Regions from separate parts of the Salinarimonas chemoclinalis genome, predicted to be linked through region 2. Evidence: predicted binding sites of a transcription regulator. Region 2 holds the regulator's gene; each other region holds the start of a gene.
The links. Region 2 encodes LexA, which represses DNA repair genes until DNA is damaged. Its sites were predicted from a motif close to TGTTCNNNNTGTGTTCNG; they were not measured.
Positions count from the first base shown of each region.

Region 1: the regulator LexA is predicted to act here: its motif matches at 3,365-3,382, upstream of ssb (single-stranded DNA-binding protein).
Region 3: the regulator LexA is predicted to act here: its motif matches at 2,193-2,210, upstream of parE (DNA topoisomerase IV subunit B).

Region 1 covers NZ_JBGMWH010000008.1:74,901-81,836, forward strand. The annotation lists gene AB9M23_RS14070 (cytochrome c1) at 1-822, shown strand, start outside; gene AB9M23_RS14075 (S-methyl-5'-thioadenosine phosphorylase) at 972-1,847, shown strand; gene AB9M23_RS14080 (adenine phosphoribosyltransferase) at 1,883-2,443, shown strand; gene AB9M23_RS14085 (DUF4258 domain-containing protein) at 2,606-2,881, shown strand; gene AB9M23_RS14090 (hypothetical protein) at 2,898-3,341, shown strand; gene ssb (single-stranded DNA-binding protein) at 3,507-4,064, shown strand; gene pcaF (3-oxoadipyl-CoA thiolase) at 4,174-5,376, opposite strand; gene arfB (alternative ribosome rescue aminoacyl-tRNA hydrolase ArfB) at 5,501-5,920, opposite strand; gene AB9M23_RS14110 (hypothetical protein) at 5,979-6,320, shown strand; gene AB9M23_RS14115 (DUF6522 family protein) at 6,328-6,621, shown strand; gene AB9M23_RS14120 (outer membrane beta-barrel protein) at 6,721-6,936, shown strand, end outside.
Region 2 covers NZ_JBGMWH010000016.1:40,200-47,135, reverse strand. The annotation lists gene AB9M23_RS18765 (FAD-dependent oxidoreductase) at 1-618, opposite strand, end outside; gene AB9M23_RS18760 (acetyl-CoA C-acetyltransferase) at 639-1,847, opposite strand; gene AB9M23_RS18755 (acyl-CoA dehydrogenase C-terminal domain-containing protein) at 1,892-3,682, opposite strand; gene lexA (transcriptional repressor LexA) at 3,967-4,680, shown strand; gene AB9M23_RS18745 (benzoate/H(+) symporter BenE family transporter) at 4,748-5,950, opposite strand; gene AB9M23_RS18740 (serine hydrolase domain-containing protein) at 6,055-6,936, opposite strand, start outside.
Region 3 covers NZ_JBGMWH010000001.1:797,658-804,593, reverse strand. The annotation lists gene AB9M23_RS03675 (GlcG/HbpS family heme-binding protein) at 1-404, opposite strand, end outside; gene AB9M23_RS03670 (thymidylate synthase) at 656-1,450, shown strand; gene AB9M23_RS03665 (SufE family protein) at 1,650-2,078, opposite strand; gene parE (DNA topoisomerase IV subunit B) at 2,277-4,358, shown strand; gene AB9M23_RS03655 (xanthine dehydrogenase family protein molybdopterin-binding subunit) at 4,434-6,719, opposite strand.

The DNA.
Region 1 (6,936 bases), on a different contig from region 2:
TCGAGTGGAGCGGCGCAGGCCGCGGGCGGCGGCGTCACCCCGCCGCGGCAGGACTGGAGCTTCGCCGGCCCGTTCGGCACCTACGATCGCGCACAGCTCCAGCGCGGGTTCCAGGTGTTCACGGCCGTTTGCGCCTCCTGCCACGGCCTGGAGAAGATCTCCTTCCGCAACCTCGCCGAGGCGGGCGGTCCGGAGTATTCCCAGGCGCAGGTCGATGCCTTCGCGGCCGAGTTCCTCGTGGACGGCGGCTACGACGAGTTCGGCGATCCGGTGCAGCGCCCGGCGACCCCGGCCGACTTCTGGCCCTCGCCGTTCGCCAACTACCAGCAGGCCGCGGCGGCGAACGGCGGCAAGGCTCCGCCGGACCTCTCGGTGATGGCCAAGGCGCGCACCTTCGAGCGCGGCTTCCCCTGGTGGATCACCGACGTGTTCACGCAGTACAACGAGAACGGCGTGGACTACATGGCGGCGTTCCTGAAGGGCTACGTCGACCCGCCGGAGGATTTCGACCCGGCGCTCGGCAACTGGAACCTCTACTATCCCGGCCACATCGTCGCGATGCCCAACGTGCTCTTCGAGGGCGTCGTCGAGTACCCGCGCGATGCGCAGGGGCGGCCCGTCGTTCCCGAGACGGTGGAGCAGTACGCCAAGGACGTGACGGCGTTCCTGATGTGGACGGCCGAGCCGCACCTCGAGGCGCGCAAGGCGATGGGCTTCCAGGTGCTGGTCTTCCTGATCGTCTTCGCCGGGCTCCTGTACTTCACCAAGAAGCGCATCTGGGCGCGCGTCGGCGGAGAGACCGAGGGCCACGCCACGGGCTGACGTCGGCTTCGCGCCGCACGCACGACGAGAGAAGGGGCGTCCCTGCCGGGGGCGCCCATTCGTTTTGCGCGACGCGGCCGCATTTCGGGGGTTGCCCGCGCCACGCTTCGGGCTAGCATCGCGCTGCAACAACCGGAGAGGCCGACGACATGGCACGCGCGGTACTGGGCGTGATCGGGGGCTCGGGCGTCTACGACCTGCCCGGCATGGAGGACGTGCGCGAGGAGCCGATCGCTTCGCCCTGGGGCGAGCCCTCCGCCGTCCCGCGCATCGGGCGAATCGGCACGACGCCGATCGTGTTCCTGCCGCGCCACGGGCGCGGCCACCGCCTGTCGCCGTCCGATATCGACTACCGCGCCAACATCGACGTGATGAAGCGCGCCGGCGTCACCGACATCGTCTCGCTCTCCGCCTGCGGCTCGTTCAAGGACGAGCTGCCGCCGGGTTGCTTCGTCCTCGTCGACCAGTTCGTCGATCGCACTCACAGGCGCGAGAGTTCGTTCTTCGGCGCGGGCTGCGTCGCCCACGTCTCGATGGCGCACCCGGTCGGCCCGGCGCTGCAGCAACGCCTGTACGACGCCGGCGTGGCGGAAGGCCTCGACGTGCGCAGGGGCGGCACCTACGTGTGCATGGAGGGTCCGCAATTCTCGAGCCTCGCCGAGAGCCTCGGCTACAAGGCGATGGGCTACGACGTCATCGGCATGACCAACATGCCCGAGGCCAAGCTCGCCCGGGAGGCGGAGATCACCTACGCCACGGTCGCGATGGTGACGGACTACGATTGCTGGCACCCCGGTCACGCGGCGGTCGACGTCGCCGCGGTGATCGCGGTGGTGCGGGCCAACGCGGCGAACGCGGCGCGGCTCGTGGCACGGGTCGCGCGCGACTTCCCAGAGGAGCACGAGCCGTGCCCGGTCGGCTCCGACACGGCGCTCGAGGTCGCGATCATGACGGCGCCGGAGATGCGCGATCCCGCGCTCGTGGCCAAGCTCGACGCGGTCGCCGGCCGCGTGCTGAACCGCTGACCGATCCTCGATCCGCCCTCATGGACACGCGCCCAATGGACAGCCCCCCGATCGACCACTCCGTGGCCTCCGAGATCAAGTCGGCGATCCGCACGATCCCCGATTACCCCAAGCCCGGCATCATGTTCCGGGACATCACGACGCTGCTCGGCGACACCCGTGCCTTCCGGCGCACGATCGACGAGCTGGTCTATCCCTACGCCGGCGCCAAGGTCGACAAGATCGCGGGCATCGAGGCGCGCGGCTTCATCGTCGGTGGCGCGATGGCGCACCAGCTCTCCGCCGGCTTCGTGCCGATCCGCAAGAAGGGCAAGCTGCCGCACCGGGTGGTGAGCATCGCCTACGCGCTGGAATACGGCTCCGACGAGATCGAGATCCACGCCGACGCCCTCGTCGCCGGCGAGCGGGTGGTGCTCGTCGACGACCTCATCGCCACCGGCGGCACCGCCACGGCCGCCGTCGAGCTCCTGCGCCGCATCGGCGCGGAGGTCGTGGCCTGCTGCTTCGTCGTCGACCTGCCGGACCTCGGCGGGGCGGAGCGGCTGCGCGGGATGGGTGTGGAGGTGCGCTCGCTGGTGGCGTTCGAAGGGCATTGAATGCGTGTGAAGGTTGAACTGCTTCTATGGTAATTGCTTTGGTCGCTTCCGCGATCCGCTCGTGCTCTCCTGGGGAGGGAGGGACTCCGCTGGATCGGGGCGCGAGGATCGATGGGGGGGCAGCCTTGGATCGCCCGCGACGCGACGGATCGGCTGCGAGCGATGGCGAGCGAGCCCGACTTCGAACTCGGGCTTTCCGCCCATGCTCGGGAGCGGTTGGAGCAACGTGGCCTGACGATCGCCGATCTCCGCTGGGTCCTGAGGACGGGCTTCGTTACCGCTCCCTGGCGTCCCGGTCGCCTTCCGGGTACGTTTCGGTATGCGGTGGACGGTGCATCCCCGAACACGGGCAGCCGGAAACTGCGGCTCGTGGTGGTTCCCGACGAGGAACAGTGCAGGATCTTCGTCGTGACCGCCATGTGGCTCGACGCGGGCTAGGCGCAAGCGAGGGCACATGGACTATCGGTACGTCGAATGCGGGCTCGACGACGTCGTGCTCGTCGGGCTCGATCCCGAGCGCGTCGTGGATGGCGAGCGGGGCGTGGGGTTTCCGCGCATTGGCCGGCTGCATCGCGTCATCGCCGAGGCGATCGTGTCGCGGGCGGGGCCGCTCTCCGGCTCGGAGGTGCGGTTCTTGCGCACGGAGGCCGGGCTCGCACCGGCGGAACTCGCCGTGCATCTGGGGCGGACGGAGGCCGAGGTGACGCGATGGGAGGCTTCCATCGAGGGCCTTCCCGATGCCGTGGAGGCTGCCGTCAGAAGCTTGCTCGTCGCGGCACTCGATCTGCCGCCGCGCAGCGCGGGGCGATCCGGAGGTGCACGCGAGGCGGGCTCCATTCTCATCGATGGATCCGACCCTGCGCGCTACCGCGTGCTGGAGCCGGAGCGTGCGCGATAGGCCGGCCGCGATTCTTGTTGTCGCGGAACAGAAAGAGAACTAAAGTTCGGTGGACGCGCTCCCGCCGGGCTTGTGGACACGGCCGGGCGGGACTTGCGGACCGGCACGGCGGGCCGCACAAAGACGGCGAACGATGGCGACGAGCGAAGGACAGCGGAGGCGATCATGGCCGGCGTGAACAAGGTGATCCTGGTGGGCAACCTGGGCAGGGACCCCGAGGTGCGACGCACCGCCAACGGCGACCCGATCGTCAACCTGCGGCTGGCGACGTCGGAGACGTGGCGCGACAAGGCGACGGGCGAGCGCAAGGAGCGCACCGAGTGGCACTCGGTGGTGATCTTCAACGAGCCGCTCGGCAAGATCGCCGAGCAGTATCTGAAGAAGGGCTCGACGGTCTACATCGAGGGATCGCTCCAGACCCGCAAGTGGACCGACCGCGAGGGCGTGGAGAAGTACACGACCGAGGTCGTGCTCCAGCGCTACCGCGGCGAGCTGACCCTGCTCGGCGGCCGCGGAGGCGGCGGTGGCGGCGGTGGGGGCGGTGGGGGCGGTGACGATTACGGCGACGACTACGGGGGCGGCGGAGGCGGCGGCGACTTCGGCCGCTCCTCCCCCATGGAGCGCCGGCCGGCGACTCCCGGCGGCGGAGCCGGTGGCGGCGGCGGTTCGGGCTCGGGCGGCGGCTCGCGCTACGACGATCTGGACGACGACATCCCGTTCTGAGGGGAGGCGAGGTCGAGGCGAGGTCGAGGCGTGCTCCGACGCGTGCAGGGCGGCGACGCCGCGGGCCGAACGCGTCCACCCTCGCGCCCGACGACCCTGCTCCTGCCCCTCAAACCCGCTCCAGCGCCATCGCCACGCCCTGCCCGACGCCCACGCACATCGTCGCGAGCGCCAGGCTGCCGTCGCGGGCGTGGAGGGCGCGCGCCGCGGTGCCGACGAGGCGGGCGCCGGACATGCCGAGCGGGTGGCCGAGCGCGATGGCGCCGCCGTGAGGGTTCACGTGCGCGGCGTCGTCGGCGACGCCGAGGTCGCGAAGCGCCGCGAGCACCTGCGCGGCGAAGGCTTCGTTGAGCTCGAGCACGTCGAAATCGGAGACCGCGAGGCCGAGCCTCTCGCACAGCTTGCGCGAGGCGGGCACGGGCCCGACGCCCATGACGCGCGGCGCGACGCCGGCCGAGGCCATGCCCAGGACCTTGGCGATCGGCACGAGGCCGAGCGCCTCGGCACGCTCGCGCGTCGCGAGCACCAGCGCGGTGGCGCCGTCGTTGACGCCCGAGGCGTTGCCGGCCGTCACCGTGCCGTTCTCGCGGAAGGGCGCCTTCAGCGCGGCGAGCGCCTCGGCGGTCGTGTCGGCGCGGGGGTGCTCGTCGCGGTCCACCACCGTGACGGCGCCCTTGCGGCCGGGGATCTCGACGGGGACGATCTCGCCCGCGTGGAAGCCCGCCTCGGCGGCCGCCGCATAGCGCTGCTGCGAGCGCAGCGCGAAGGCGTCCTGGTCGGCGCGCGAGACGCCCCAGTCGGCGGCGACGTTCTCGCCGGTCTCGGGCATCGAGTCGATGCCGTATCGCGCCTTCATCGCCGGGTTGACGAAGCGCCAGCCGATCGTGGTGTCGTGGATCTCGGCCGAGCGCTGGAAGGCGCTCTCGGCCTTGCCCATGACGAGGGGCGCGCGGGTCATGGATTCGACCCCGCCGGCGACGGCGCAGTCGATCTCGCCGGCGCGGATCGCGCGCGCGGCGGCGCCGACCGCGTCCATGCCGGACGCGCACAGCCGGTTGAGCGTCACGCCCGGCACGGTCTCGGGCAGACCGGCGAGGAGGAGCGCCATACGCGCGACGTTGCGGTTGTCCTCGCCCGCCTGGTTGGCGCAGCCGAGCCAGACCTCGTCGAGCGCGTCGGCCAGCGCGGGCGTGCGCGCGACGAGGGCGCGGATCGGCACCGCGGCGAGATCGTCCGCGCGCACCCGCGCGAGCGCGCCGCCGTAGCGGCCGATCGGCGTGCGCACGTAGTCGCAGATGTAGACGTCGCGCATCGCGCTCGCTCCCACGTATCCGATTCCGGTGACGACGTGTGTCGCGTCCGCGCGCACGGCGGTCAAGCGAGCGGGGTGGGCAGGCGGGATGGGAGCGCCCGCGCCGTCGCCGCCGGCGCGCGGCTCAATCCGCCGGCGGCTTGCCGCGCAGGCTCTTCGTGCGCGCGTGCTTCGTCTTCCCGTCGAGCCGGCGGCGCTTGGAGGCGAGGGTCGGCCGCGTGGGGCGGCGTGGGGGAGGGCGGTAGGCGGCGCGGCGGATCAGGTCCACCAGCCGCGCGATCGCGTCGGCGCGGTTGCGCTCCTGGTCGCGGTAGACCTGCGCGGTGATGACGATCACGCCCTCCTTCGTCATCCGCGAGCCGGCGATCGCCGGCAGGCGCGCCTTCACCGGGTCGGGCAGGGAGGGGGAGCCGGCGGCGTCGAAGCGCAGCTGCACCGCGCTCGAGACCTTGTTGACGTTCTGCCCGCCGGGGCCGGAGGCGCGGATCGGGACCATCTCGATCTCGCCCTCTTCGAGGGCGATCGTGGGCGTGACCTCGATCATTTGAAACTCGCGGCGGGTGCCCCGATATAGGGACGAGACGAGAGGGAGATGTGAGCGCATGATCCGTTTCATCAAGTACGACGGCCGTCAACCGCGCGTGGTCACGGTCCCGCGCTGGGCGATCGGGCTCGGGCTCGTCGCGGCCTTCCTCGTCGGGCTCCTCGTGCTCGTGCTCGCCTTCGGGATCGCGCTCGTCGCGGTGCCGGTCCTGCTCGTCGCCGGGGGCATCGCCGCCTGGATCGGCCGCGGCAAGGCGCTCGGCGGCAAGGGCAACGCCGCGCGGGACGTCGCGCCGCGCACGGGGCCGGCCGAGGATCCCTTCCGCCCGCGGCGTCCGGGCGCGCGGGAGATCATCGACGTCGAATACCGCGTCGTCGATCGCGACGACCAGCCGCGCTGAGCCGGGGATGGACGAGGCCTTCGTGCGCCGCGACGCCGACGGCTTCGACGTCGATGCGACGCTGATCGGCTCCGGCCTCGGGCTCGCGCCCGAGCGCGTCGTCGCGCTCCTGCGCGAGGGCGCGATCACCAGCCTCGTCGAGCGCGGCGAGAACGAGGACGCGGGTCGCTGGCGGCTGACCTTCTTCCACGCGAGCGCACGCTTCCGCATCGTCGTCGACGACGAGGGGCGGGTGATCTCGCGCTCGCGGGTCTCCTTCGGCGGCGCGCCGTTGCCGCCGGCGATGCGCCGGCCGGGATAGCGCCTCGCCCATCCGCGTTTACCGGCTCTCAACCACTCTCGTTCATCTTCCGGAAAGCATGCCGCGCCACGTCGCGGCCGTTCCGGAGCCCGCGCACCCGTGCCGATCCGCGCCACCAGACGCCGTTTCGCCTCGGCCCGCGCCGCCGGCCTCGTCGCCTGCCTCGTCGCCTGCCTCGTCGCCTTCGGCGCGATCGCGGCGGCGCAGGGCGTGCGGGCGCAGGACGCGCCGGCCGTGGTGGCGCGCCAGCCCGGCGATCCCGCGCCCACCGCCGCGCTCGGCCTGCGGCCGGCGGCGCGCGATCCGCTCGTCTTC
Region 2 (6,936 bases):
CAGCTGGTCGTGCGGCACGACCTGGTGGACGAGGCCCATGTTGCGCGCCATCGATCCCTTGATCTGCTGGCCCTTGAACAGCATCTGCAGCGCGTCGCCCGTCTGCATCAGCCGCGCCACGCGCTGGGTGCCGCCGGCGCCGGGGAAGAGCCCGACCTTGATCTCGGGAAGCCCGACCTTGGTGCGGTCGTGATCGCACAGGATGCGCTGGTGGCAGGCGAGCGCGAGCTCGAAGGCGCCGCCGAGGCAGGTGCCGTGGATCGCCGCGACGAAGGGCTTGCCGCAGGTCTCGAGCCGTCGGTAGAGCAGCGAGAGCCGGCGCGATTGCTCGAAGAAGACGCGCATCGCCTCCTCCGCGCCCTTCTCCGCGGCGAGCTTCGCGTGCATGGCGCGAAGCCCCTGGAGCATCCCGAGGTCGGCGCCGCCGGAGAAGTCCTTCTTGCCGGACGCGATCACGCAGCCCTCGATCTCGGCGGTCTCGGCGACGTGCTCGATCACGCGGGCGAGCTCCTCCATCACCTCGGGGGTGATGACGTTCATCGAGCGCCCGGGCATGTCCCAGGTGAGGAGTGCGATGCCGTCGGCGTCGGTCTCGAAGCGGAAGTTGGTGAGGTCCATGGTCTTGTCTCCCGGCTCTCTCAGACGCGCTCGATGATGGCGGCGGTGCCCATGCCGGCGGCGACGCACAAGGTGACGAGCGCCGTCTGCTTGCCCTGGCGCTCGAGCTCGTCGAGCACCGTGCCGAGCACCATGGCGCCGGTGGCGCCCAGCGGATGGCCCATGGCGATGGCGCCGCCGTTGACGTTGACGATCGCCGGATCGAGGTCGAAGGCCTGGATGTAGCGCAGCACCACAGACGAGAAGGCCTCGTTGATCTCGAAGAGGTCGATGTCGTCCTTCGTCATGCCCGCCTTCTTCAGCACGAGCTCGGTCACGTCGACGGGGCCCGTCAGCATCAGCGCGAGGTCGGAGCCGATCGAAGCGAAGGCCTTGATGCGCGCGCGGGGCGTCAGGCTCGCCATCTCGCCGGCCTTCCTGGAGCCCACGAGGACGGCGGCCGCGCCGTCGACGATGCCGGACGAGTTGCCCGCGTGGTGGACGTGGCGCACCGCCTCGACGTCGGGATGGGCTGCGATCGCCACCGCGTCGAAGCCCGCCATGTCGCCCATCTGCTCGAAGGCCGCCTTGAGCCCGCCGAGCGACTGCATGTCGGTGGACGGCCGCATGTGCTCGTCCTTCGCCAGGATGGTGAGGCCGTTGACGTCGCGCACCGGCACGACGGAGCGCGCGAAGCGGCCCTCGTCCCAGGCCCTGGCCGCACGCTTCTGGCTCTCCACCGCGAAGGCGTCGACGTCGTCGCGGGAGAAGCCGTACTTGGTGGCGATCAGGTCGGCCGAGATGCCCTGGGGCAGGAAGTAGGTGTCGATGGCGAGCTTCGGGTCGACGGGCCAGGCGCCGCCCGACGCGCCCATGCCGATGCGCGACATGGATTCGACGCCGCCGCCGATCGCCATCTCCTTCATGCCGCTCATCACCTGGGCGGCGGCGAGGTTCACCGCGTCGAGGCCCGAGGCGCAGAAGCGGTTGATCTGGACGCCCGGCACCTCCTTGCCGAAGCCGGCCTTGAGCGCGGCGGCGCGGGCGATGTCGCCGCCGGCCTCGCCGACGGGGTCGACGCAGCCCAGCACGACGTCCTCGATCATCACCGGGGGCAGCCGGTTGCGGTCGCGGATCGCCTTCAGCGCGGTCACGGCGAGATCGACCGCCGGCACCTCGTGCAGCGACCCGTCCGGCTTGCCGCGTCCGCGGGGCGTGCGGACGTGGTCGTAGATGTAGGCGTCGGTCATGGATGCCTCCCTGTGGCGTTCGGTTCGTATGCGCCGTGGCTCGCTCAGAACGCCTCCGCCGGCAGCGCCATCGTCGTGTCCGCGCCCGCGGAGATGCGCGCCAGCTGGGCCGCGGTCTCGGGCATCAGACGCTCCATGTAGAAGCGCCCGACGACGAGCTTCTCGGCCATAATGCGCTCCATGCCGGGCGCACCCTCCTTCGCGAGCGCCGCCTCGGCCATCAGCCCCCACATCCAGCCCATCGCGACCAGCCCGAACATGTGCATGTAGTCGGTCGCTCCGGCGCCGGCGTTGTCGGGCTTGGCCATGGCGTTGTTCATGAACCACATCGTGGCCTGCTGGAGGCGCCCCAGGCCCTCGCCGAGCGGCCCGATATAGGGCTGCATCGCGGGGTCCGACGCGTTCGCCTTGCAGAAGGCCTCGACCTCGCCGAAGAAGGCCATCACCGCGCGCCCGCCGTCCTTGGCGAGCTTGCGGCCGACGAGATCCATCGCCTGGATGCCGTTGGCGCCCTCGTAGATCATGGTGATGCGGGCGTCGCGGACGAACTGCGACATGCCCCACTCCTCGACGTAGCCGTGCCCGCCGAACATCTGCTGGGCCTTGACCGCGTTGTCGAAGCCGAGATCCGTGAACACGCCCTTCACGACGGGCGTCATCAGGCCGAGGAAGTCGAGGGCCTTCTGGCGCGCGGCCGCGTCCGGCGAACGGTGGGCGATGTCGCTCTCGAGCGCCGTGCGCAGGATGAGCGCACGCGCCGCCTCGTTGATGGCGCGGATCGTCATCAGCGTGCGGCGCACGTCCGGGTGGACGATGATCGGGTCGGCCGGGCCGTCCGGGTTCTTCGGGCCGGTGAGCGAACGGCCCTGGAGGCGGTCCTTCGCGTAGGCGACGGCGTTCTGGTAGGCGACCTCGGAGACCGCGAGGCCCTGGACGCCCACCGCGAGCCGCGCCTCGTTCATCATCACGAACATGGCCGCGAGCCCGCGATTCTCCTCGCCGACGAGCCAGCCCGTGGCGCCGTCGTAGTTCATCACGCAGGTGGCGTTGCCGTGGATGCCCATCTTGTGCTCGAGCGAGCCGCAGGAGACGCCGTTGCGTGCGCCCAGCGAACCGTCGTCGTTCACGAGCATCTTCGGCACGACGAAGAGCGAGATGCCCTTGGTGCCCTGCGGCGCGCCCTCGATGCGGGCGAGCACCAGGTGGACGATGTTCTCGGTGAGGTCGTGCTCCCCCGCCGAGATGAAGATCTTCGTGCCGGTGATGGCGTACGAGCCGTCGCCGTTGGGGACCGCCTTGGTCTTGATCATGCCGAGATCGGTGCCGCAATGCGGCTCGGTCAGGTTCATCGTGCCCGACCAGGTGCCCTCGATCATCTTGGGCAGGTACGTCGCCTTCTGCTCCGGGGAGCCGTGCTCGATCAGCGCGGCGATGGCGCCCATCGTCAGGCCCGGGTACATGGCGAGCGCGAGGTTCGCCGAGGAGGCGAACTCCTGCATCACCGTGTTGAGGGTCGTGGGCAGGCCCTGGCCGCCGAACTCCTCGGGCGCCGAGAGCCCGAGCCAGCCGCCCTGGACGTAGGCCTCGTAGGCCGCCTTGAACGCCTTGGGCGCGGCGACGCTGCCGTCGGCGTTGCGCGTGCAGCCCTCCTGGTCGCCCGCGAGATTGGTCGGCGCCCACGACGTCTCGGTCAGCTTCGCGCCCTCCTCGAGGATCGCCGCCACCGTGTCGGGCGTGGCGTCGGCGAAGCCCGGCAGATCGGCGTGGCGCGACAGCTTCAGGACGTCGTCGAGGATGAAGGACGTGTCGGCGACGGGGGCCTTGTAGACCGGCATGGGCTCTCTCCCTAGGGATCGGGCGGGCGTTTCGCACGGATGCGCGCCGTGGATAGTTCATATATAAACTATCTCGTCGCCGCTGGCTAGAGGGAGGCCGCGTCCCGGCGGGCCGCCGCCCGGGGACCCCGTCGTCGCCGATCCGTTCACCGTCCCGCGACGAGTCGCCGCGATGGGGGTTGCGGAACGCATGGGGAACGGGTATGAGTTCCGCGTTTGTTTTCCGCGTGACCGCCATCGCGATTCGGCCGGCGGCGCGGAAGGCTCGAGGACGGGGTCGCTCCATGCTCACGCGCAAACAGCACGAACTGCTTCGCTTCATCCACGAGCGGGTGCGGGAGACCGGCGTCCCGCCTTCCTTCGACGAGATGAAGGACGCGCTCGACCTCAAGTCGAAGTCGGGCATCCACCGGCTGATCACGGCGCTGGAGGAGCGCGGCTTCATCCGGCGGCTGCCGAACCGGGCGCGGGCGCTCGAGGTCGTGCGCCTGCCCGAGGGCCTGGGCGTGCCGTCGAGCCGGCGCTTCAACCCGAGCGTCGTCGAGGGCGGGCTCGCGGCGAAGCCCAAGGCCGCGTCGGCGCCCGCGGCGCCGCCGAGCGTTCCGGACGAGGAGCGCGGCATCCAGATCCCGGTCATGGGCCGGATCGCGGCGGGCGTGCCGATCTCGGCGATCCAGTCGCAGAGCCACTCGATCACCGTCTCGCCGGACCTCGTCGCCTCGGGCGAGCATTTCGCGCTGGAGGTCCGCGGCGATTCGATGATCGAGGCGGGCATCCTCGACGGGGACATCGTCGTCGTGCGCAAGCAGGACGTGGCAAACACCGGGGACATCATCGTCGCGCTGATCGACGACGAGGAGGCGACCTTGAAGCGCTTCCGCCGCCGCGGCTCCTCCATCGCCCTCGAGGCGGCCAACCCCGCCTACGAGACGCGCGTGCTCGGGCCGGACCGGGTGAAGATCCAGGGCAAGCTGGTGAGCCTGTTCCGGCGGTATTGAGCGGGGTCGGCGTATCCGGGATCGGACGGTTATCGGCGGCGATGCCGCTCCCGCGCCGAGCCCCCGATCACCGCCGGAGCATCCACATCGCCCCGCCGGCGAGCAATCCCCAGAACGGCGCGCCGATGCCGAAGAAGGCCACGCCGGAGGCGGTGGTGACGAAGCAGACGAGGGCGGCCATGCGCGCCTTCTCGTCCGCGAGCGCCGCCTGGATCGCGCCCGCGAAGCTCGTCAGCAGCGCGAGGCCGGCCACCGCCTGAATCAAGATCGGCGGCGAGGCCGCGATGAAGGCGGCCGCCGCGCCCGCGGAGAGGCCGAGCGCGACGTAGACCGCCCCCGCCGTCGCCGCCGCGACCCAGCGCTTCGCCGGGTCGGGATGCGCCTCGGGTCCCGCGCACAGCGCCGCGGTGATGGCGGCGAGGTTCACGAGATGGCCGCCGAAGGGGGCGGCGATCGCGCTCGCGACGCCGGTGCCGACGAAGACGGGCCCGACCGGCGGTCGGTAGCCGTTGGCGGCGAGCACCGCGAGCCCCGGCACGTTCTGCGAGGCCATCGTCACGAGGAAGAGCGGCAGGGCGAGACCGACGAGCGCGTCGAGCGAGAAGGTCGGAGCGACGAGCACGGGCCGGGGTGCGAGCGCGGCCCAGGACGCCTCGGGCAGCGGTGTCGCCGCGAAGACGAGGCCGATCGTCACCAGAACCGCGAGCGGCACGGCATACGGCCGCGCGAAGCGCAGCGCCGACGCCCACACGACGACGATCGGCAGCGCCAGCGCCGGCTCCACCAGCGTCGCGCGCGCCGGGGCGAGGCACAGGTCGAGCAGGATGCCCGCCAGCATCGCGGCGGCCAGCGGCATCGGGATGCGCTCGACGGCGCGGCCGAACGGCCGGATCACCCCCGCCAGGATCACGAGGACGGAGGCCGCCAGGAAGGCGCCGACCGCGACCGGGAAGCCCCCCGGGTAGGCGCCGGTCGCCACGAGCAGCGCCGCGCCGGGCGTGGACCAGGCGATCGAGATCGGCAGCCGCGTGCGCCAGGACAGGCCGATCGCCAGCACGCCCTTGACGAGGCATACCGCGAGCAGCCCGGACGCCGCCTGGGCGGGCGTGGCGCCCACCGCGACGAAGCCCTGCAGCAGCAGCGCGAAGGTCGAGGCGAAGCCGACGAGCGCCGCGAGCGCCCCCGCCGAGACCGGCTGGATCGGCCCGCCGCCCCCCTCCGCCGGCGCGCGCGCCTCCGCCGTCCCCGTGCCGCCCGCCATATCGCTCATGTCCCGCTTACGTCCCGCTCGTCCAGCCGTGCGAGACTGCCGCCCGGCGGGCACGCACGCCACCCCGCGCGCGCCGACCAGGGCTGCGCCGCGGGCGGTGCGCGTCACTCCTCCAGCGCCCGCGCGATCTCCCAGGCGAGGCTCTCCGCGTCGAGATCCTCGCCGTTGGCGAGCACCACCACGGAGACCCCGGTGTCGAGCCCACGATAGTAGTACGCCGCCGTGCCGTACCAGGAGCCGCCGTGCGCCGCGACCGTCCTGTCGAAGTCGTCGGTGTACAGCGACCAGCCCCAGCCGTAGCCGGCGCCGCTCTCGTCGGCGATCCGCTCCCCGTCGTCGAAGGCACCCTGCGAGACCAGGAGTTCGCCCGGTGCGAACCCCTCCGCGAGCGCGGCCTCGTAGCGGGCGAGATCGGCGAGGCTCGTCCAGATCGAGCCGTCGCCCTCCACCGACGTATCCCATCCGCTCGCCTCGAAGGCGCCGTCCGTCCCGGCATGGCCGGAGGCGCGACGCGCCTCGTCCCGCGGGTAGCCGGAGGCGGAGGACGTCATGCCGAGCGGCTCGAAGACGCGGGCGTGCAGCACCGCGTCGAGGCTCTCGACGCCGTCGGCCGCGGCCACGAGGGCGCCGAGCACGAGATAGCCGGTGTTCGAGTAGGCGAAGACGGTGCCCGGCTCGGCGTCGAGCGGCATGCCCGCGACCCAGGCGAGCACGTCGCCGTTGGTCGTCGTCTCGTCGAAGCCGAGCCCCGGCGCGTCACCGAGGTAGTCCGGCAGGCCGCTCGTGTGGCGCACGAGATCCTCGAGCAGGATCGCCCGGCTCGCCCCTTCCGGGAGCGCTGGCAGCATCGTCAGCACGTCGGCGACGGGGGCGGTCGGATCGAGCGTGCCGTCCTCGACCAGGAGCGCCGCGGCGAGCGCCGTCATCTGCTTGGAGACCGAGGCGAGGTCGAACAGCGTATCCGGGGTGACGGGCTCCTGCGATTC
Region 3 (6,936 bases), on a different contig from region 2:
GCGGCGATGCCGGCGACGGCGGCCGCCTCGTCGTTGTCGGACGTGTCGCCGGAGATGCCCACGGCGCCGACGAGCGACCCGCCGCTCGCCTTCACGAGCACACCGCCCGGCACCGGCACGAACGGCCCGCCGACGACCCCGCCGAGCGCTCCGACGAAGTGCGGGCGCTCGAGCGCCATCGCGTTGATGGTGCGGGACGGCACCCCGAGCGCCACCGCCGCGAAGGCCTTGCCCATGGCGATCTCGCCGCGCTTGAGGGAGGTGCCGTCCTCGGCCTCGAAGGCCTTGAGCGCGCCGCGGGCGTCGTAGACGGCGATGGCCAGCGGCTTGAAGCCGCGCTCGCGGCCCATGGCCAGCGCGGTTTCGACGATGGTGCGCGCCTGGGCGCGGGTGATGTCGGCCATGATGTCGGTCTCCTCGGCGGGTTCACGGAATACCTGTCGCGGCCAGCCATAGGCCATCGCGCCCCGAGCGCGAAGGGCTCGCGCCGGCAAAGGTGCCTTCTCGAAGGGGAGACCCGCATTCCTCGCGTTCGGCATGGTCGATCGGAGGCCCGTCGGGCCTCTTCGACATCGCGCCCTGTGGGAAACACGAACCGGCCGGATGCGACAGGGGAACGGCGCATGTAAGCTCCCCCTCCCCAGGAGCCCGCCCCATGCACCAGTACCACGCCCTCCTCCAGCGCATCCTCGACGACGGCGTCGAGAAGTCCGATCGCACGGGGACCGGGACGCGGTCGGTGTTCGGGCATCAGATGCGTTTCGACCTCGCCGCGGGCTTCCCGCTCGTCACGACGAAGAAGCTGCACGTCCGCTCGATCGTGCACGAGCTGCTCTGGTTCCTCGCCGGCGACACCAACGTGCGCACGCTCCAGGAGAACGGCGTCACCATCTGGGACGAGTGGGCGGACGCCGACGGCGAGCTCGGGCCGGTCTACGGCAAGCAGTGGCGCTCGTGGGAGGCGCCCGACGGCCGCACCATCGACCAGATCGCCTGGGTCGTCGACGAGATCCGCCGCAACCCCGATTCGCGCCGCCTCGTCGTCTCCGCCTGGAATCCCGCGGATCTCGACCGCATGGCGCTCGCGCCCTGCCACTGCCTGTTCCAGTTCTACGTCGCGCAGGGGCGGCTCTCCTGCCAGCTCTACCAGCGCTCGGCGGACGTGTTCCTGGGCGTGCCCTTCAACATCGCGAGCTACGCGCTCCTCACCCACATGATCGCGCGGGCGACGGGATTCGGCGTGGGCGACTTCGTGCATACGCTGGGCGATGCGCACCTCTACCTGAATCACCTGGAGCAGGCGAAGGAGCAGCTCGCGCGCGCCCCACGCCCCCTCCCCCGCCTCGTCCTGAACCCGAACGTGACCGACCTCTTCGCCTTCCGCTTCGAGGACATCGCGGTCGAGGACTACGACCCGCACCCGGCCATCAGGGCGCCGATCGCCGTTTGAGGCTGTCATCCCGAACCCCGGGTCGCGAAGTGGGCCCGGGGCCCAGATCCACAGGTGTCCGGCGAGCGTGCGCGAAAGCGCGCGCGTCCACCAAACGCCGAAGGAGGCGTCGAGCGCCGCGGCGTGTGCACGCCGCTCTTCGAGGCTCCGGAGGTTCTGGGTCCCGGACCGCCCTCGGCATCCGGGATGACAGCGCCCCTCACCCCACCGTCGCCGCGATCGCGTCGCGGCGGATGCGCTCGACCATGGCGCGCACGCCGTTGGAGCGCTGGGGCGTGAGGTGCTCGCGCAGGCCCAGCCGATCGAAGATCTCCACGGCGTCCGTCGTCGAGATCTCGGAGGCCGGCTTGCCGGAATAGAGCGCCACGAGCAGCGCCACGAGGCCACGCACGATGTGCGCGTCGGAATCCCCGCGGAACACGAGCACGGGATCGCCCGCACCGCCGTCCTCGCGCACGGTCTCGAGCCAGACCTGACTCGCGCAGCCGTGCACGCGGTTGGCTTCCGTGTGCGCGTCCTCGGGGAGTTCGGGCATCAGGCGCCCGAGCTCGATCACGTAGCGGTAGCGTTCTTCCCAATCGTCGAGGAACTCGAGGTTCGCGACGATCTCGTCGAATTTCGGCAGCATGCACCCTACATCGGTCCGGGGGCGTCGGGAGGCAAGGGGCTCGATCGGGTCTCGTGGCGCCGCGGCCTGTGGAGAAGTGCGGGCGGCCGCGCCCGCGGACCGGTTCGGTTTTGCAGTTGGTCTTTTGTTCTCCTATAGAGGCAGGTGGCGCGCATCCGCGCGCGTGGACCGATTCGAGCGGCGGAGACGGGCGGCTTCATGGCGAACGGGGACGATCTCTTCGAGGGCGGGGCGGCGCGCAAGCTGGAGGAGCCCGCGGGCCCGCCCGCGGCGAAGCGCGGCGCGCGCGCGGCCGGAAAGGCGGCGGTCGGCCCGTCGCCGGGCTCCTCGGGCGAGGTCGACTACGACGCCTCGTCCATCGAGGTGCTGGAGGGGCTCGAGCCGGTGCGCCGGCGCCCGGGCATGTACATCGGCGGCACCGACGAGAAGGCGCTCCACCACCTCTTCGCGGAGGTGATCGACAACGCGATGGACGAGGCCGTGGCGGGGCATGCGACCTTCATCGAGGTGGAGCTCGGGGCGGACGGCTTCCTCACCGTCACGGACAATGGCCGCGGCATCCCGGTCGACCCGCACCCGAAGTTCCCGGGGAAGTCCGCGCTCGAGGTGATCCTCACCACGCTGCACGCCGGCGGCAAGTTCGACTCCAAGGTCTACGAGACATCCGGGGGCCTGCACGGGGTCGGCGTCTCCGTCGTCAACGCGCTCTCCGAGCTGCTGGAGGTCGAGGTCGCCCGCGGCCAGACGCTCTACCGCCAGGTCTATTCCCGCGGCCACGCGCTCGGGCCGCTGGAGACCGTGGGGCGCGTGCACAATCGCCGCGGCACGCGGGTGCGATTCAAGCCCGACGCGCAGATCTTCGGCGAGCAGGCGAAGTTCTCCCCGTTGCGCCTGTTCAAGATGGCGCGCTCGAAGTCCTACCTCTTCGGCGGCGTCGAGATCCGCTGGCGTTGCGACCCCGCCCTCGTCGTGCCGGGCGAGGGCTACGAGGCGGAGGCGACGTTCAAGTTCCCCAACGGCCTGAGCGACTACCTCTCCGCCGAGATCGCCGGCAAGGAGCTCGTCGCCGATCAGCTCTTCTCGGGCAAGATCACCAAGCCGGGCGGGCACGGCTCGCTCGAATGGGCGATCGCTTGGCTGGCCAACGGCGAGGACGGGTTCTCCTCCTCCTACTGCAACACGATCCCGACGCCCGAGGGCGGCACCCACGAGTCGGGCCTGCGCATCGCGCTCCTGCGCGGGCTGCGCGACCATGCCGAGCGGGTGAACCAGCAGAAGCGCATGAGCGCGGTGACGGCGGACGACGTCATGGTCACCTGCGCCTCCATGCTCTCGGTCTTCATCCGCGAGCCCGAGTTCCAGGGCCAGACCAAGGACAAGCTCGCCACGCTCGAGGCGTCACGCATCGTCGAGAGCGCGGTGCGCGACGCCTTCGACCATTGGCTGGCGTCCTCGCCGGCGCAGTCGGCGAAGCTGCTCGACTGGGTGGTCGACCGCGCCGAGGAGCGCCTGCGGCGGCGCCAGGAGAAGGAGGTCGCGCGCAAGTCCGCGACCCGCAAGCTGCGCCTGCCGGGCAAGCTCGCCGATTGCTCGAACGCGGGCGCCGCGGGCTCCGAGCTGTTCATCGTCGAGGGCGACTCGGCCGGCGGCTCGGCCAAGCAGGCGCGCGATCGCCAGACGCAGGCGGTGCTGCCGCTGCGCGGCAAGATCCTCAACGTGGCCTCGGCGGGGCGCGACAAGCTCGCGGCGAACCAGCAGCTCGCCGACCTCGTCCAGGCGCTCGGCTGCGGGACCGGCGCGAGCTATCGCGACGACGACCTGCGCTACGACAAGGTGATCATCATGACGGACGCCGACGTCGACGGCGCCCACATCGCCTCGCTGCTGATCACCTTCTTCTACCGCCAGATGCCGCGGCTGATCGACGGCGGGCACCTCTACCTGGCGGTCCCGCCGCTCTACAAGCTGACCCACGGCGCGAAGTCGGTCTACGCCGCCGACGAGGCGGAGCGCGAGCGGCTGACGAAGAGCGAGTTCAAGGCCAACGCCAAGGTCGAGGTCAGCCGCTTCAAGGGCCTGGGCGAGATGATGCCGGCGCAGCTCAAGGAGACGACGATGCACCCGCAGAAGCGCAAGCTCCTGCGCGTCGCCATCGTCGCCGACGACCGCGAGGCCACGTCCGACGCCATCGAGCGGCTGATGGGCAACAAGCCCGAGGCCCGCTTCGCCTTCATCTCGGAGCGCGCGGCCTTCGCCGGCACGATCGACCTCGACATCTGACGCACCGCGCCGCGTCCTCCCGGGTGGGACCCGTGATCCGGGCCCGTCGAGCACCGGGAGGTGCTCCGGATGCGCTCAGGCCCCGCGGATCGCCGCGAACACGGCCTGCGGCGTCGCCGGCATGTCGAGGTGTCCGATGCCGCAGGCGCGGTGGAGCGCGTCGACGACGGCGTTCATCGTGGCCGGCGCGGCGCCGATCGTCCCCGCCTCGCCGGCGCCCTTGATGCCGAGGATGTTCGTGGCGCAGGGCACGTTGCGCGTCTCGAAGACGAAACTCGGCACGTCCGCCGCGCGCGGGAGCCGATAATCCATCAGCGAGGCGGTGACGAGCTGGCCGCCCGCGTCGTAGACGACGCGCTCGTGTAGCGCCTGGCCGATGCCCTGCACGACGCCGCCGTGCACCTGCCCGGCGAGGAGGAGCGGGTTGAGCGTCACGCCGAAGTCGTCGACGACCACATAGCCGACGACCTCGACCGTCCCCGTCTCGGGGTCGATCTCGACCTCGCAGACGTGCGTGCCGTTGGGATAGGTCGCCGCGGGCGGCTTCCAGGCGTGCGAGGCGGCGATCGGCTCGCCCGCCCGCGCCGCGAGGTCGGCGAAGCCGATTGCTCGATCGGTGCCGGCGATGCGCACGGCCCCCTCGGCGATCTCGAGATCCGCGGCGGCGGCCTCGAGCGCGTCGGAGGCGAGCGCCACGAGCCAGCTCGCCACCTGCTCGGACGCCCCCGCGACGGCCGCCCCGCCGATCGGGATCGAGCGCGAGCCGCCGGTGCCGCCGCCCGTCGCGATCTCATGGGTGTCGCCCTGGCGGACGCGGATGCGCTCGAGCGGCAGGTCGAGGTGTTGCGAGACGAGCTGGGCGTAGGCGGTCGCGTGCCCCTGCCCGCTCGACTGCGTGCCGATCGTCACGACCGCGCCACCGTCGGGCTCGATGCGCACGGTCGCCTCCTCCGGCCCGCCGCCGGCGCAGGCCTCGATGTAGCTCGCCATGCCGATGCCGCGGATGCGCTCCCGAACGCGGGCGTCCGAGGCGCGCGCCTCGAAGCCGTCCCAGCCGGCGAGTTCCATGGCCCTGCGCATGTGGCCCTCGAACTCACCGCTGTCGTAGGTGCGCCCCGTCGCCGTGCGGTAGGGCATCCGGTCGGGCGTGACGAAGTTCTTCGCGCGCAGGGCGTCGGGCGCGGCGCCGATCTCGCGCGCGACGTGGTCGACGAGGCGCTCGATCACGTAGGCCGCCTCCGGCCGCCCGGCGCCCCGATAGGCATCGACGGGGAGCGTGTTGGTGTACCAGCCGCGGATGCGCGCGTGCACGGCGGGGATGTCGTAGACGCCCGGCGTCATCGAGGCGCCGCCGGTGGGGATGAAGGGCGCGAACTGGGAGAGATAGGCGCCGAGATCCGCATCGATCGTCACCCGCATGGCGAGGAAGCGGCCCTCCTCGTCGAGCGCCATCTCGGCGAGGGTCCGGTTGTCGCGCCCCTGGGCGTCGCCGACGAAGTGCTCGGTGCGGTCCGCCGCCCACTTCACCGGCGCTCCGAGCCGCTCGGCGGCGCGCGCGCACAGGGGATACTCGCGGAAGACGAACATCTTGGTCCCGAAGCCCCCGCCGACGTCGGGCGTGACCACCCGCAGCGTCGCCGGCTCGCGCCCGAGGATGCCGGCGACGACGTCGCGCACGAGATGGCTGCCCTGCGAGCCCAGCGTCAGCGTGATGCGCCCGCTCACGCGATCGATCTCGGCGAGGCAGGCGCGCGGCTCGACGTAGTTCGTCACGAGGCGGTTGTTGACGAGCGCGAGCGAGACGACCCGCGCGGCCGCGGCGAAGGCGGCCTGCGTCGAATCGGCGTCGCCCACGCTCGAATCGAACGCGAGGTTCGTGCCGAGGTCGGGCCAGACGAGGGGCGCACCCTCCCGCTCGGCGCCGGCGATGCCGACGGCGGCGTCGAGGGGCTCGTAGTCCGCCGGGAAGGCGTCCGCCGCCTCGCGGGCCTGTGCGAGCGTCTCGGCCACGACGACGCCCACGACGTCGCCGACGTGCCGCACCCGGTCCGACGCGACGATCGGATAGGGCGGTGTCGCCATGCGGCTTCCGTCCGAGTTGCGTGCGGGCGCGAGGCAGGGCAGCGCCTTCAGGTCCGCGACGTCGGACGCGGCCAGGACGAGGCGCACGCCCGGCATGGCGCGGACCTCCGCGAGATCGCCCACCGCGAGCCGCGCATGGGCGTGGGGGCTGCGCACCATCACGGCGTGGAGCACCCCGTCGGGCGCGAGATCGTCGGTGTAGGTTCCCGCTCCGGTGACGAAGCGGACGTCCTCGACGCGACGCGCCGCCTGGCCGACGCCGAATTTCATGGGGCGCATCGCGGTGCTCCGTTCCTCGTTCTCTGGTGCCGAGAGGGTGGCGCCGGATCGCCCCGTGTCAACCGCCGTCGCGATCGGTACGCTCTCCCGCGGCATGGGCATCCGCGCCCGGGGTACGGGCCTGGACGCCTCCGGTCTCCACCGGCGGCCTGTCGCGTCACTCCCGTGTGCCGTGCATTGCCGATCGGCTGCACGTTTCGAACATTATGGTCGTGAT